Regions from separate parts of the Exiguobacterium sp. s133 genome, predicted to be linked through region 1. Evidence: a T-box and tRNA genes for the amino acid it is inferred to sense, from the RefSeq annotation. Region 1 holds a T-box; the other holds one or more tRNA genes.
What was found. A T-box is a leader RNA that pairs with one kind of tRNA and senses whether it is charged. The one in region 1 lies ahead of ileS (isoleucine--tRNA ligase), so its partner is inferred to be a tRNA-Ile.
Positions count from the first base shown of each region.

Region 2: it has a tRNA-Ile gene. The T-box ahead of ileS (isoleucine--tRNA ligase) is inferred to sense a tRNA for this amino acid. The anticodon was not compared.

Region 1 is NZ_JACSMK010000001.1:243,951-251,101, reverse strand. It holds gene pgeF (peptidoglycan editing factor PgeF) at 1-630, shown strand, start outside; gene KNP96_RS01250 (YggS family pyridoxal phosphate-dependent enzyme) at 620-1,291, shown strand; gene KNP96_RS01245 (cell division protein SepF) at 1,322-1,816, shown strand; gene KNP96_RS01240 (YggT family protein) at 1,819-2,091, shown strand; gene KNP96_RS01235 (YlmH family RNA-binding protein) at 2,091-2,864, shown strand; gene KNP96_RS01230 (DivIVA domain-containing protein) at 2,888-3,409, shown strand; T-box leader at 3,410-3,636, shown strand; gene ileS (isoleucine--tRNA ligase) at 3,695-6,430, shown strand; gene lspA (signal peptidase II) at 6,503-6,976, shown strand; gene KNP96_RS01215 (RluA family pseudouridine synthase) at 6,976-7,151, shown strand, end outside.
Region 2 is NZ_JACSMK010000004.1:210,400-217,550, forward strand. It holds gene KNP96_RS07960 (hypothetical protein) at 1-303, opposite strand, end outside; gene KNP96_RS07965 (Na/Pi cotransporter family protein) at 528-2,168, shown strand; tRNA gene KNP96_RS07970 (tRNA-Met) at 2,290-2,363, shown strand; tRNA gene KNP96_RS07975 (tRNA-Ile) at 2,376-2,449, shown strand; gene KNP96_RS07980 (alpha-amylase) at 2,565-4,025, shown strand; gene KNP96_RS07985 (superoxide dismutase) at 4,119-4,727, shown strand; gene KNP96_RS07990 (peptidoglycan D,D-transpeptidase FtsI family protein) at 4,872-6,944, shown strand.

The sequences.
Region 1 (7,151 bases):
GTCATCGCCCGTCAACTTGATTTATCGCTCGAAAATTCAGTTTGGGCAGAACAGGTTCACGGGAACCATGTCGAACAAGTGACGACGCTAGATTCTGGACGAGGCGCACTGGATTATGGAACAACGATCGAGGGTACAGATGGATTGGTGACGACGGATGCAAATGTATTACTCGCCATGTTATTCGCGGATTGTGTACCGCTCGTGTTTTGTGATCCGACGACAGGAATTATTGCGAATACGCATGCCGGATGGCGTGGAACAGTCGCGAATATCGTTGAAGCGACTGTCGCCCGAATGGAAGCGGCGGGGGCAGACCGTTCCTCGATTCAAATGGTCATCGGACCCTCGATTCGTGAATGTTGTTATGAGGTCGACCAACCCGTCCTTGAAGCGATTGACGGGCTTGGTCTTGAAGATACGCCCTACACAATAAAAGAAAACGGAAAAGCGATGCTTTCGCTTCAGCAGACGAATGCTGCATTAGCAGAGCGAAGTGGATTAGGTGACATCATTGATGCAGGAATTTGTACGCACTGCCAAGCAGATGACTATTTCTCTTACCGTCATGGGGACCACCAAGGTCGTTTCGCGAGCTTGATCGTAAAGGAGTCATTACATGTCGATTAATGAAAATGTTCAACTTGTCCAACAAAAGATGCAACAAGCGAGTGAAAAGAGTTTTCAAAAAAAGCAGGTACAACTGATTGGCGTGACGAAATCAGTTTCAAGTCAAGTTGCCTCTGAGCTGTTAGAAGCAGGTATAACGGCGCTAGGTGAAAATCGTCCGGAGGGTTTGTCAGAAAAACAAGCAGCACTTGGGCGTGAAGCCTGTGAGTGGCACTTCATCGGGACACTGCAGTCGCGAAAAGTACGTCAAATCATCGATCAAATCGATGTGCTTCACTCACTCGATCGTTTGCATTTAGCGGAAGAAATCAATAAACGTGCAAAACGTCCTATCGATTGTTTTGTTCAAGTCAATGTCTCGGGTGAAGCTTCGAAACAAGGTATTTCCGCAGAAGACATCCATTCCTTTCTACATGAAATCGGTCAATATCCAAAAGTTCGTGTGATTGGACTCATGACGATGGCACCATTGACAGAAAATCAAGAGGAAGTGCGGTCCGTTTTCCGCGCTTTACGCGTCTTACGAGACGAAGTAGCAGCACGAAACCTGTCTTACGCTCCCTGTACGGAATTATCGATGGGGATGTCGTCTGATTATGAAATTGCGATTGAAGAAGGGGCGACACACGTCAGAATCGGAACGGTCCTCGTCCAATCATAAAACGTAGAAGAAGTTGAAAGGAGAATCGAAATGGGATTCAAATCGAAAATGCAACATCTGTTTCTTGGGAACACAGACGATTTAGACGAACTTGAATATGAAAATGATGCTACAATAAATAAAGGTAGAGGTACTGCAGAGCAAGAGTATGAAGAGTACTACGAGGAATCTACCCCGAGTGTTACTCAAAAGGAGGACCCTGTGCGTCAATCGAATATCGTTCCGATTCATACGAAAAAAGCAAAATCACAAGTCATTTTAAGTGAGCCGCGTGTCTTCAATGAAGCACAAGAAATTGGGGAGCATCTCCGTCAAAATCGTGCGGTCATCGTTAATATGCAACGCATGTCAAAAGATCAATCACGGCAAATGATTAATTTTCTTTCAGGCGTCGTCTTTGCACTCGATGGTACGATTACGACAATCAGTCAAAACACGCTCCTCTGTGTGCCGAACAACGTCGAGCTCGCGGGTAGTATTTCAAATCTACTTGGAGAAGATGATATCAATCATAAGGGGTGGTAAACATGGATTCACAAGTTATGTACGCGATTGGGCGTACATTGAGCACGTTACTTCAATATTATAGCTATGTCATGATTGCTTATATTTTACTTTCATGGTTCCCGAACGCACGAGAGTCAAGATTCGGACAAGTATTAGCGATGTTAGTCGAACCGTTCCTCGCGCCTTTCCGACGGATCATCCCGCCCATCGGAGGTATGCTTGACATCTCACCAATCGTTGCCTTTTTAGTGTTGAACTTAGCACAGTCAGGCATTCGAGCAATCTTCTTCTAATGAGCGTCTATGATCACTATCGCGGACATGAGCGGGAGTTCGTCGATCTTGTCTTAAACTGGATCGATCATGTCGAAGCGACCTATACGTTTAAACTGACAGATTTTCTTGACCCACGCGAACAGCAAATCACACGCGAACTCGTCGGAACGAAATATGCCCTCTTTTTTGAGGGCGGTTTCGAAGGGGCAGAGCGACAGCGGGCACTAATTGCGCCTGATTACTACGAACTTGATGCGAGCGACTTTGATATTGCCATCTATCGTATTCATTATCCTACAAAATTCGTTGAACTATCGCATCGACAAGTAACAGGTACGCTCTTAAACGTCGGTCTGAAACGCGGCAAGTTCGGTGACGTCGTCATTCAAGATCAAGTCGTTCAGTTCGCAGTCGCAGAAGACGTTGCTTCTTATATCGAAGTCAACGTCGAGCGGGCAGGGAAAACGAAAATTCGTTTATCTCGCGTCGAACTAGAAGACCAATTGAAGATCAAAGAACAGGAATGGCAAGAAGAACTTGGATTCGTCAGTTCGCTCCGCTTTGATACTGTCGTCAGCGAAGTGCTTGGTTTTTCGAGACAAAAAGCACAGAGTTTGATTAAACAAGGGGAAAGTAAAGTGAATTATAAAATCGTCGAAGATCCAAGCTTCATGCTTGAAGAAGGCGATTTGCTTTCGCTCCGTGGAACAGGCCGCGTCAAATTGACGGCTATTTTAGGGTCGACGAAACGCGACCGGATTAAATTACAGTACGGATTATTAAAAGGTTAAAAAATGCTGAGGAGGATTTCATCATGCCATTGACGCCACTTGATATTCATAATAAGGAATTTACACGTAAGTTTCGCGGCTATGACGAGGATGAGGTCAACGAATTTCTTGATCAAGTCATCAAGGATTTTGAAATGTTGTTGCGGGAAAACCGTCAACAGCAAGAAGTGATTCAAAACATGCAATCGCGTGTCGATTACTTCAGTTCGATGGAAGAGACGTTAAACAAGTCAATCATCGTTGCCCAAGAAGCAGGAGAAGAAGTCAAGGCCAATGCGACGAAAGAAGCAAGCTTGATTTTAAAACAAGCCGAGCGTGAAGCGGAACAACTGCAAGATTCCGCACAGCGTCGAGCGCAACGGACAGACTTTGAAGTCGAACAGATGCGTAAGAAAATCGAATTGTACCGTAATCGTTTTAAAGTCTTGATCGATGCGCAGATGGAGTTATTGGCAAGCCATGATTGGGACGCGTTTGATAGTTCGACCCGTGGTGCGCTTGACGAGATTCCGGCAGTTGCGTATAATGACGACGATGTCATATAACTTAAATCAATGACAAGGACACGTCTTAATCAGACTGCTGCAAGCGAATCGGGGACTGGTGTGAGCCCGAACAGTAAGTGAGAATGGATATCCCCTTCGAGTGTGAGACTGAACCATTAAGTAAGTCGCACCGATTCGCCCCCGTTATCGGGCTCTTAAGTGGTAGTTCGTACGGTTGAACTACTAGTAGGGTGGTACCGCGAGTTCAAGCCAAGCTCGTCCCTATACCAGGGATGTGTTTGGCTTTTTTTGTATGTTAAATTAAAAGAAGTGAGGGAATGCCAGATGGAGTACAAAGATACATTACTGATGATGAAAACTGAATTTCTAATGCGAGGTAACTTGCCGAAACGTGAGCCGGACATGCAGGCACGTTGGAACGAGATGAACTTATATCAAGCAGTTCAAGAAAAAAATGCTGGGAAACCAACCTTCATCCTTCATGATGGACCACCATACGCAAACGGTGATATCCACATGGGGCACGGATTAAACAAAGTCTTAAAAGATATCGTCGTCCGTTACAAATCGATGAATGGTTTCCGTTCACCGTACGTACCGGGTTGGGATACACACGGTTTACCGATTGAAACAGCGCTCCAAAAATCAGGTGTCGATCGGAAGACGATGTCGGTCGCTGAGTTCCGTGAGTTGTGTGCGAAATATGCGCTCGAACAAGTCGATCATCAGCGTGAACAGTTTAAGCGTTTAGGTGTTCTCGGTGATTATGATAATCCATACATCACGCTCCAACCGGAATTTGAAGCGGCGCAAATTCGCCTCTTCGGTGACATGGCGAACAAAGGCTATATCTATAAAGGAAAAAAACCAGTCTACTGGTCACCTTCTTCTGAGTCGGCACTGGCAGAAGCCGAAATCGAATACCATGATAAACGTTCTGCTGCCATCTATGTTGCGTTCCCTGTCTTAGAAGGAAATAACATCTTAGAGCCAACCGATCACTTCGTCATCTGGACGACGACGCCGTGGACGATTCCTGCAAACCTCGGAATCTCTGTCAGTGCGGAACTCACGTATGCCCGGATCGAGTACGAAGGAAAAGGTTATATCGTCGCAGAGGCGCTTGTTCCTGAAGTCATCGAGGCACTCGGATGGGAAGACGCGACAGTCGGTCGTGTCTTCAATGGAGCAGATTTCGAATACATGAAAGCCAAACACCCGCTCTATGACCGTGAATCACTCGTCATGCTCGGTGATCATGTTACGGCGGAAGCGACCGGCGTCGTGCATACGGCACCTGGACACGGGGAAGATGACTATCGCATCGGACAAGCATACGGACTCGATGTCCTCTGCCCGGTCGATGATAAAGGGGTCATGACGGCGGAAGCACCAGGATTCGAAGGCATGTTCTATGAAGATGCGAATAAAGAAGTCGGTCTTGCGTTAGAAAAAGCGGGCGCATTGTTGAAACTATCGTTCATCAAACACTCGTATCCGCACGACTGGCGGACGAAAAAACCGGTCATCTTCCGGGCAACACCACAATGGTTCGCGTCGATTAAAGACTTCCGTGCGGAAATCCTTGACGAAATCAAAGATGTGCAGTGGGTACCGGCATGGGGAGAAACACGTCTTCACAACATGTTTAAAGATCGTGGCGACTGGGTCATCTCGCGTCAACGTGCATGGGGCGTGCCCCTTCCAATCTTCTATGCAGAAGACGGAACAGAAATTGTTACACCGGAAACAATCGACCATATCGCGAACTTGTTCGCAGAGCACGGTTCGAACGTCTGGTATGAACGCGAAGCAATCGACTTATTGCCGGAAGGCTTTACGCACCCGGCAAGTCCGAATGGTCAGTTCAAAAAAGAAACAGACATCATGGATGTCTGGTTCGATTCCGGCTCGTCACATGCCGGTGTGCTGGCGACGCGTCCAGAACTAGAGCGTCCGGCTGATCTTTACCTCGAAGGTTCAGACCAATACCGTGGCTGGTTCAACTCGTCGCTTTCGACAGCTGTTGCGACAACGGGAAAAGCACCGTATAAAGCAGTCGTCAGTCATGGTTTCGTATTAGACGGTCAAGGACGGAAGATGTCGAAGTCAATCGGGAATACGATTGCCCCAATCCAAATCATGCAACAATTCGGTGCTGAGATTCTTCGTCTGTGGGTTGCGTCAGTCGATTATCAGTCAGATGTCCGGGCATCGATGGACAACTTTAAACAAGTTTCAGAATCATACCGTAAAATCCGGAACACGGTCCGTTTCCTGCTCGGGAACTTGGATCAATTCGATCACACGGCACATCGTGTTGCGTTTGAAGATTTACCGGAAGCAGACCGTTTCATGCGGACGAAGCTCGATCAATTAGTCGGTAAAGTCAAAAAAGCCTATGATGCGTATGATTTCATGGCAGTTTACCAACTGTTGCATAACTTCTGTGTCCTTGACCTGTCTTCGTTCTACCTCGACTACACGAAAGACATCTTGTATATCGAACAAGCAGATGCACCGGCGCGTCGTGCCGTTCAAACGGTCATGTATGATACCGTCGTGACATTGTTACAATTGATGGCACCTGTCTTACCGCATACGGCAGACGAAGCATGGGAATTCGTTCCTGGTGTCGAGACGGCAAGTATCTTCTTGACGGATTTACCGGAAGCAGTCGACGTATCGGAAGAAGGACTTGCACTGATCGCGAAATGGAACGCGTTCCTCGTCTTCCGCGATGATGTCTTGAAGGCGCTTGAAGAAGCACGGGCAGAGAAGCTCGTCGGGAAAACGCTCGAAGCCAAACTCGAGCTCGCACCGAACGAAGCGACGAAGAACTTGCTTGCGACAATCGACCATCTTGAACAACTGCTTCAAGTCTCACACATCGATTTTGTCGACTCGGCAGAACGTAACTATGAGACGACAGCAATCACTGTTTTGAAAGCGGACGGCGAGAAATGTGAACGTTGCTGGACATATTCGACTGAACTTGGTCAAGATCCGGCTCATCCGACACTTTGTCCTCGTTGTACTGCGGTCGTCAATTCTTTATAATGAATAAGGGGAGGGGCGGCTACTGCGACTTCGTAGCTACCCCTCATTATTTTTGATGTGGGGGAAAACAGGATGTGGCTTTACTTAGTGATTGCTGCTTTACTCGTAGGAGTGGATCAATTGACGAAATGGATCGTCGTTCAGCAGATGACGATTGGTCAAGCGATTGAAGTCATTCCAAATTTCTTTTATCTCAATTCATACCGCAACCGTGGAGCGGCATGGGGAATGCTTGAAGGAAAATTCGGCTTCTTCTTCATCGTGACGGTTCTCGTCGTTGTTGGTCTGATTTATTTTCTGTACAAAGAAGGAACAAAAAACAAAGTATTTGCTTGGAGTGTCGCTTTACTACTGAGTGGAGCGATCGGAAATTTTATTGACCGGATGGCGCGTGGGGAAGTCGTTGATTTCTTACACTTTTATCCGTTCGGCTATAATTTTCCGATCTTTAATGTCGCAGACGTCTGCTTGACATTTGGAGTGATTTTGATGCTGATTAGCGTCATGTTCGAAGAGCGTTTGACGAAGAAGGGAACGATTGATTAATGAATGAACAACAAGTATGGACGGTCGAAGCAAAAGGCGCGACAGGGCGAATCGATAAATGGTTGGCTGAACAACAAGAGTGGTCGCGTTCGCAAGTGCAAGACTGGTTAAAGGCGGGGCACGTCGAAGTAGACGGACGCATCGTGAAACCGAACTATAAGATGACGGGAACGGA
Region 2 (7,151 bases), on a different contig from region 1:
AAAAACTTGCCGGTACGCCCATGGTCTTTTGAGTATCCAATCAATCAACCAACGATTCAAATACGACATCAATAGAAGAAACAGTAAAAGCGCGATGGCGACGAAAATGAAATGGAGCATAAACCAGACGATGAATGGAACCGTTTTGATGATAAATATACTATCGATGACTGTCGTCCAAAATGAAATCCACGCTAATCCACAAAAATAAAGGGAGACATCGGCAAGGCGAGTCTTTAAAAAAGATCGGTTTGGAACTAAGGTGGTTTGTAAATAATTAATAAATTGTCTTAAAAAAACCATGATAACACTCTTTTCTCTGTTTCATAACAGTGGTGTAGTGAGTTTAGGAACGCTTGTAATAAAGGGTTTTCTCTGTTTTGGTACAGGTTAATAAAACCTTAACATTCAAATGTTGATAAAACTATTTACAAGTTCAACGGACCTTTACATAATAGGAGAGGTTGAAACAATAAAATCTTAACAAAAAATCAATCCCACTTTTTTAGATATGAGGAGATGAAACGATGAATTATGATTTGCAGGAAATGATTTTCACTTTTATTGGTGGACTCGGTATTTTCCTATTCGGTATTAAGTATATGGGAGATGGGCTCCAAAAAACAGCAGGGGACCGACTTCGTTACATTTTAGACAAATACACATCGAACCCGTTACTCGGAATTCTTGCCGGTATTGTCGTCACGGTCTTGATTCAATCATCGTCAGGTACGACCGTTATCGTCGTTGGACTCGTCAGCGCGGGTCTGATGAATTTACGTCAAGCAATCGGTGTTGTCATGGGGGCTAATATCGGAACGACGATCACGGCCTTCATCATCGGCTTTAACGTCAAGGAAGCAGCCCTTCCTGCAATCGCGCTTGGTGCGTTTCTCATCTTCTTCTTCAATAAAGAACGGATTCAATACATCGGACAAATCTTCTTCGGTTTCGGTGCCTTGTTCTATGGTTTGACATTGATGGGTGACGGCATGAAACCACTTCAATCAAGTGAGTGGTTCCGTGAACTGACGATTTCGATGTCAGACAATCCGTTACTCGGTGTGTTCGTCGGGACGGTCTTTACGTTCCTTGTCCAGTCGTCCTCTGCGACGATTGGTATTTTGCAGGAGTTATACTCTGGTGGCATGATTGATATCAAAGCAGCTCTCCCGATTTTATTCGGGGATAATATCGGAACAACGATCACGGCAGTACTCGCAGCACTCGGTGCATCGATTGCCGCAAAACGGACAGCAGCAGCACACGTCATCTTCAATATCGTCGGTACGATTATTTTCTTAGTCGCCTTACCTTTGTTCTCGACGTTCATCGCTTGGATCACAGGTGTACTCAATCTTGAACCGAAAATGCAAATTGCCTTTGCACATGGTACGTTCAATGTCGTCAACACATTGATTCAATGTTGGTTCATCGCACAAATCGCATGGCTTGTTAAAAAGGTCGTTCCGGGAACAGACACGACAGTCGATTCAAAACCACGTCATTTGGATCAAAACATCTTGAATCAATCGTCTTCACTTGCGCTTAACCAAGCAAAAATGGAAGTCTTACGGATGGGTGAGTTCTCGAAAGAAGCACTCGGTAAAGCACATCGCTACACGCAATCCCATGATAAAAAAGATGTTTCTGACGCTGGTCAGATTGAATATGCAATCAACCATTTGAACACGGAAGTCACGAACTACCTTGTCAAAGTGGCGGCGAACGATCTTTCTGAACGTGAATCGAATGACCATTCGCTCTTAATGCATGCGGTCAATGACTTCGAACGGATTGGTGATCATGTCGAAAACGTAATCGAACTCGTTGACTTCCAAATCGTCAACCGGATTGAATTTACGCCAAAAGCGAAAAAAGAGTTGGATGAAATGTACGTTCTAACACAAAAAATCGTCGATACGGCAATCAAAGCAGTTGAACGTGATGATGTTTCGTTAGCACGCCAAGTCCTTGAATTAGAAGGGAAACTCGATTCACTCGAGCGTTCATTCCGTAAACACCACGTCTTACGCGTCAATGCCGGGGAGTGTACAGGTCAAGCGGGTATGATTTTTGTTGATCTGTTATCGAACCTCGAACGGATTGGCGATCACGCCGTCAATATTACAGATTTAGTACTCGAACAACGTTCGGGAACGGCTTGAATGAAATGAATATAAGCGGGAGGGACTTCTGTAAAGAAGTCTCTCTTTATTTTTGTGAAATAATTTATTGACATTTTAGATGCTTTCCATTAATCTAATTGTAGTTGTTTTAATTCATTATGGCGGTGTAGCTCAGCTGGCTAGAGCGTACGGTTCATACCCGTGAGGTCGTGGGTTCGACTCCCTCCGCCGCTACTATTTATTTAAGGACCCTTAGCTCAGCTGGTTAGAGCTGACGGCTCATAACCGTCCGGTCGCAGGTTCGAGTCCTGCAGGGTCCATTTAATAAACGCACACTCCTGTTTAGGGGTGTGCGTTTATTTTTGTTCGCTTGGGGAATATTAAAGATATTGTAATAATATTCATACTATAGTAATTGAGGGAGAGCGAAGAGAGATGGAACGTAACCATACAATGATGCAGTTTTTCGAGTGGCATGTAGAAAATGATGGGAAGCATTGGCAACGTTTAAAAGAGAGAGCGCCGGAGCTTCGTGCTGCAGGCATCACATCTGTTTGGATTCCACCAGCTTCTAAGGGGCAATCAGATGAAGACACAGGGTATGGGATATACGATGTTTATGATTTAGGTGAGTTCGATCAAAAAGGAACGGTTCGGACGAAATACGGGACGAAAGACGAACTACTTGAAGCAATTCAAGTGGCACATGAAAATGATATCGCTGTTTATGCCGATGTCGTCATGAACCATAAGGCGGCAGCAGATGAACTGGAGACGATTAATGTCGTCGAAGTTAACCCAGAAGATCGGTCGAAAGAAATTTCAGAAGAATTCGAAATCGATGCATGGACAAAATTTACTTTCCCAGGACGTGACGGGAAGTATTCTGATTTTGTTTGGAATCATGAATTCTTTAACGGAACGGATTTTGATGCGCGAGAAGAAAGAACCGGCGTCTTCAAAATTTCCGGAAAAAATAAAGACTGGAACAACCAAGTCGATAGCGAATTCGGGAACTATGATTACTTGATGTTTGCGAACATCGATTACAATCATCCTGAAGTCCGCAAGGAAATGATCGACTGGGGGCACTGGTTCAAGGATACACTCGATTGCCAAGGATTCCGACTCGATGCAATCAAGCATATCAATTACGAATTCGTCAATGAATTCGCGAAATCAATGATGGGTGAAAATCCAGAAGATTTTTATATGGTCGGTGAATTTTGGAAATCTGACTTAGATGATTGTCGTCACTTCTTAGATAGCGTCGACTATACAATTGATTTATTCGATGTTCCGCTTCATTATAAGTTCCACGAAGCATCAGAACAGGGGAAAAAATTTGATTTGACGATGCTCTTCGCAGATACACTTGTTGAGTCGCATCCGACGAATGCTGTTACATTCGTTGACAACCATGATTCGCAACCAGGCGAATCGCTTGAGTCGTGGGTCGATGATTGGTTTAAACAACATGCTTACGCATCCGTTCTCCTTCGTAAAGACGGTTATCCGTGTGTCTTTTACGGCGATTATTACGGTGTACAAGGACCACATCCAGTCGAAGGTAAAAAAGAGATGATCGATGCATTGCTGTACGCCCGCTACCATAAAGCATACGGGAAACAAGAAGATTATCTCGATGATCCACACTGTGTCGGTTGGGTCCGTCACGGAGTCGAAGAGTTCCCGAACTCGGGTTGTGCCGTACTATTGTCAAATGCAGACATGTGTGAAAAACGGATGTTCGTCGGAGAAGATCGTGCTGGTGAAGAATGGTTCGATTACACAAATCACCAAGATGAGCCTGTCGTCATCGATGAAGAAGGATTTGGTGTTTTCCCTGTTCCGGGTGGTGGTGTCTCTGTATTCGCACCACGCGATGAACAATAAAATGTAAGGGTCATTACTTGCGTTATACCCGTCATTTTTGCTAGTCTTAAAAGGTATTGAAGTTCCGAAAATAGGATAAAGGGGGACATGAAAATGTCAAAATTTGAATTACCAGAACTCGGCTACGCTTATGATGCGCTTGAGCCACATATCGATGCTCGTACGATGGAGATTCACCACTCGAAACACCATAATGCTTACGTCACGAACGTCAACGCGGCGCTCGAAGGCTCGGAACACGAAGGGAAATCATTAGAAGAGTTGCTTCAAAACCTTGATGCGCTTCCTGCTGACATTCAAACAGCAGTTCGCAACAACGGTGGCGGTCATTGGAACCACTCATTCTTCTGGAAATTGCTTAAAAAGAACGACGGTGCTGCACCATCAGGCGAACTCGCTTCAGCAATCGATGAAGCATTCGGTTCATTCGATGCATTCAAAGATGCTTTCGCTAAAGCAGCTACAACACGCTTTGGATCTGGTTGGGCATGGCTCATCGTCGAAGGTGGCAAACTTGCTGTCGTTTCGACACCGAACCAAGATACACCAGTCATGGAAGGTAAAACGCCAATTCTCGGACTTGATGTTTGGGAGCATGCATATTACCTGAACTACCAAAACCGTCGTCCGGATTACATCAATGCATTCTTCAATGTCATTGATTGGGATCACGTTGCCAAGCTTTACGCTGACGCAAAATAATCGTTTTTAAATGCTAGAACCGTGTCCCCGGTAAGAGGGCACGGTTCTTTTTTTAATGCGGAAAATGATGGGATAGGTTGTTATGGATTGTTTCCTTCTATATAATAAACAAAGATGACTTTTTGAACGATAGGGGAGTACGCCATGGCGAAACGAATCACGGTAAGAGGAAGACGGCGTAACCACTTGCCGCTTCGATTAAATTTAATGTTCTTTGTTGTTTTTTTATTATTTGCGATTTTGATTTTCCGACTTGGTGTCGTCCAAATTGTCAATGGTGAAAAAATCTCACGAGAAGTTCAAAAAACAGAGATGATCGCTTCAAAGTATGAAGTACCACGCGGGAAAATTTATGACCGCGATGGACGATTGCTCGTCGATACGATTTCAAAATATTCAATTGTCTACCGACGCTCGCAAAATACAAAGGTCGATGAGCGGATTGAAACAGCTTCACGTCTCGCTGCCATCATCAATTTACCGAAAGATGATTGGAAGGTAACGGAACGTGACTTAAAAGATTACTGGATCGCGACCAATACAGAAGAGTCGAAACGTCGTTTTGATGCTGTCATGAAAGAAAAGTATCCGACATTGGAAGAACGAAAAAAGTTATCGATTGCTGAAGAGAATCAAGTCATGCTCGATACAATTACAGAGAAAGATATTGATTATGATGATAAAACAATGGAAATCGTCGCAATCAAACACAATATGGAAGTCGGGTATGCGCTTGATCCACAACTTGTCAAGCTTGGTGCGACGGCAAAAGAGATGGCGATCATTGACGAAAATCTCGAAGACCTGAAAGGTGTTTCTGTGGAACCGTTCTATGAACGATCTTATCCATATGAAGGAACGCTCCGGAACATTTTCGGAAAGTACTCGAAGATTCCTGCTGAGCAACAAGCGGAATACAAGGCAAAAGGGTACAGTTTGAACGATCGGGTCGGAACATCGTTTTTAGAACAACAATATGAAGATTTACTGCGCGGTAAACCGGCATATGATGTGTATGAGACGTTTAACGGCGAACCAGTTGGTGAGCCGAACCGCGAAGAAGGAGAGTCTGGAAAAGACCTCGTTCTGACGGTTGACGCGGAATACAACAAACAGGTCGATCAAATCCTCCAACAAGCGATCAAGATGGGTCGCGGCATGGGAAGCGGCTATCTTAAAGAAGGTTATGCGGTCGTGATGAACCCGCAAACGGGTGAAGTTTTAGCGATGTCGGGACAAAAACTCGATACGGCGACGAATAAATTCAGTGACGTCGCAATCAATAATGTTCTGACCTCACTCCAAATCGGATCGACGATTAAAGGGGCGACGGTTGCAATGGGACTTGAAGAAGGCGTCATTCGTCAAAATGAAGTCATCAATGATGCGCCGATTACAATCGGTGGGACGAAGAAGGCTTCTTACGTCAACATGGGGCCGATTACGGATTTGACGGCGCTCGAACGCTCGTCAAACGTATATATGTTCAACATCGCAATGCGGATGGCAAATTATCCGAGTAATGGGATTGCAGGGGCGAGCGTCGATGCTGCTGCAGCCATCATGCAAAACTATTACAGCCAGTTCGGGCTCGGCGTGACGACTGGGATTGATTTACCGTACGAAGCGAAAGGTGTGCAAGGGACACCGGACCGCGTCACGCTCTTGATGGACCGTGTCATCGGGCAATATGACGCGTTCACTCCGTTACAAGTCGCGCAGTATATCTCCACACTCGCGAACGGCGGCTATCGTGTTCAACCGCATTTCTTAAAAGAAGTGCTCGCATCGAATTCAATTGAAGAAGATACAAAACAAGTCGAGTATAGCTTCGAAACAAATTACTTGAACCGAATCGAAGTCAGCCAAGACAACATTGATCACGTCCGCGAAGGATTGCATCGAGTCGTCAAAGGAGAGCGCGGGACTTCTAAAGTAATTGCGCTGACAGGAATCGATGCGGCGGCTAAGACAGGTACGGCACAGGTAAGCGTATATGGTGAAGACGGGATTGCATTACGTGACAGCAGTGGTCAGCCGGTTCGTTCATTAAACTCGAACCTTGTCGGTTGGGCACCATACGATAATCCAGAGATTGCATGGGCCGTATTCCTTCCATATATGGAGCAAGAAACGGTCAACTCGAAAATTGGGCATGATTTAGTGAAGGCGTACTTCAATGTAAAAGATATTCCGTGGCAGACTAAGCCAAATTAACTAGAAGAGCGAAGGTGAGGAAACTCATCTTCGTTTTTTTTATTTGGATTGACCTTTTTTTATAATGTATTTTGAATTGTAAACTGCAAAAAACAAGCCTTTACAATTCTTTTACGTTGGATTCATTTCGTTTTAATAGTTCATCCGTATTATAAGTCTTGTAAGGGAAACGGATAAAAAGTCGTATTGGTATAAGCGACATACTTC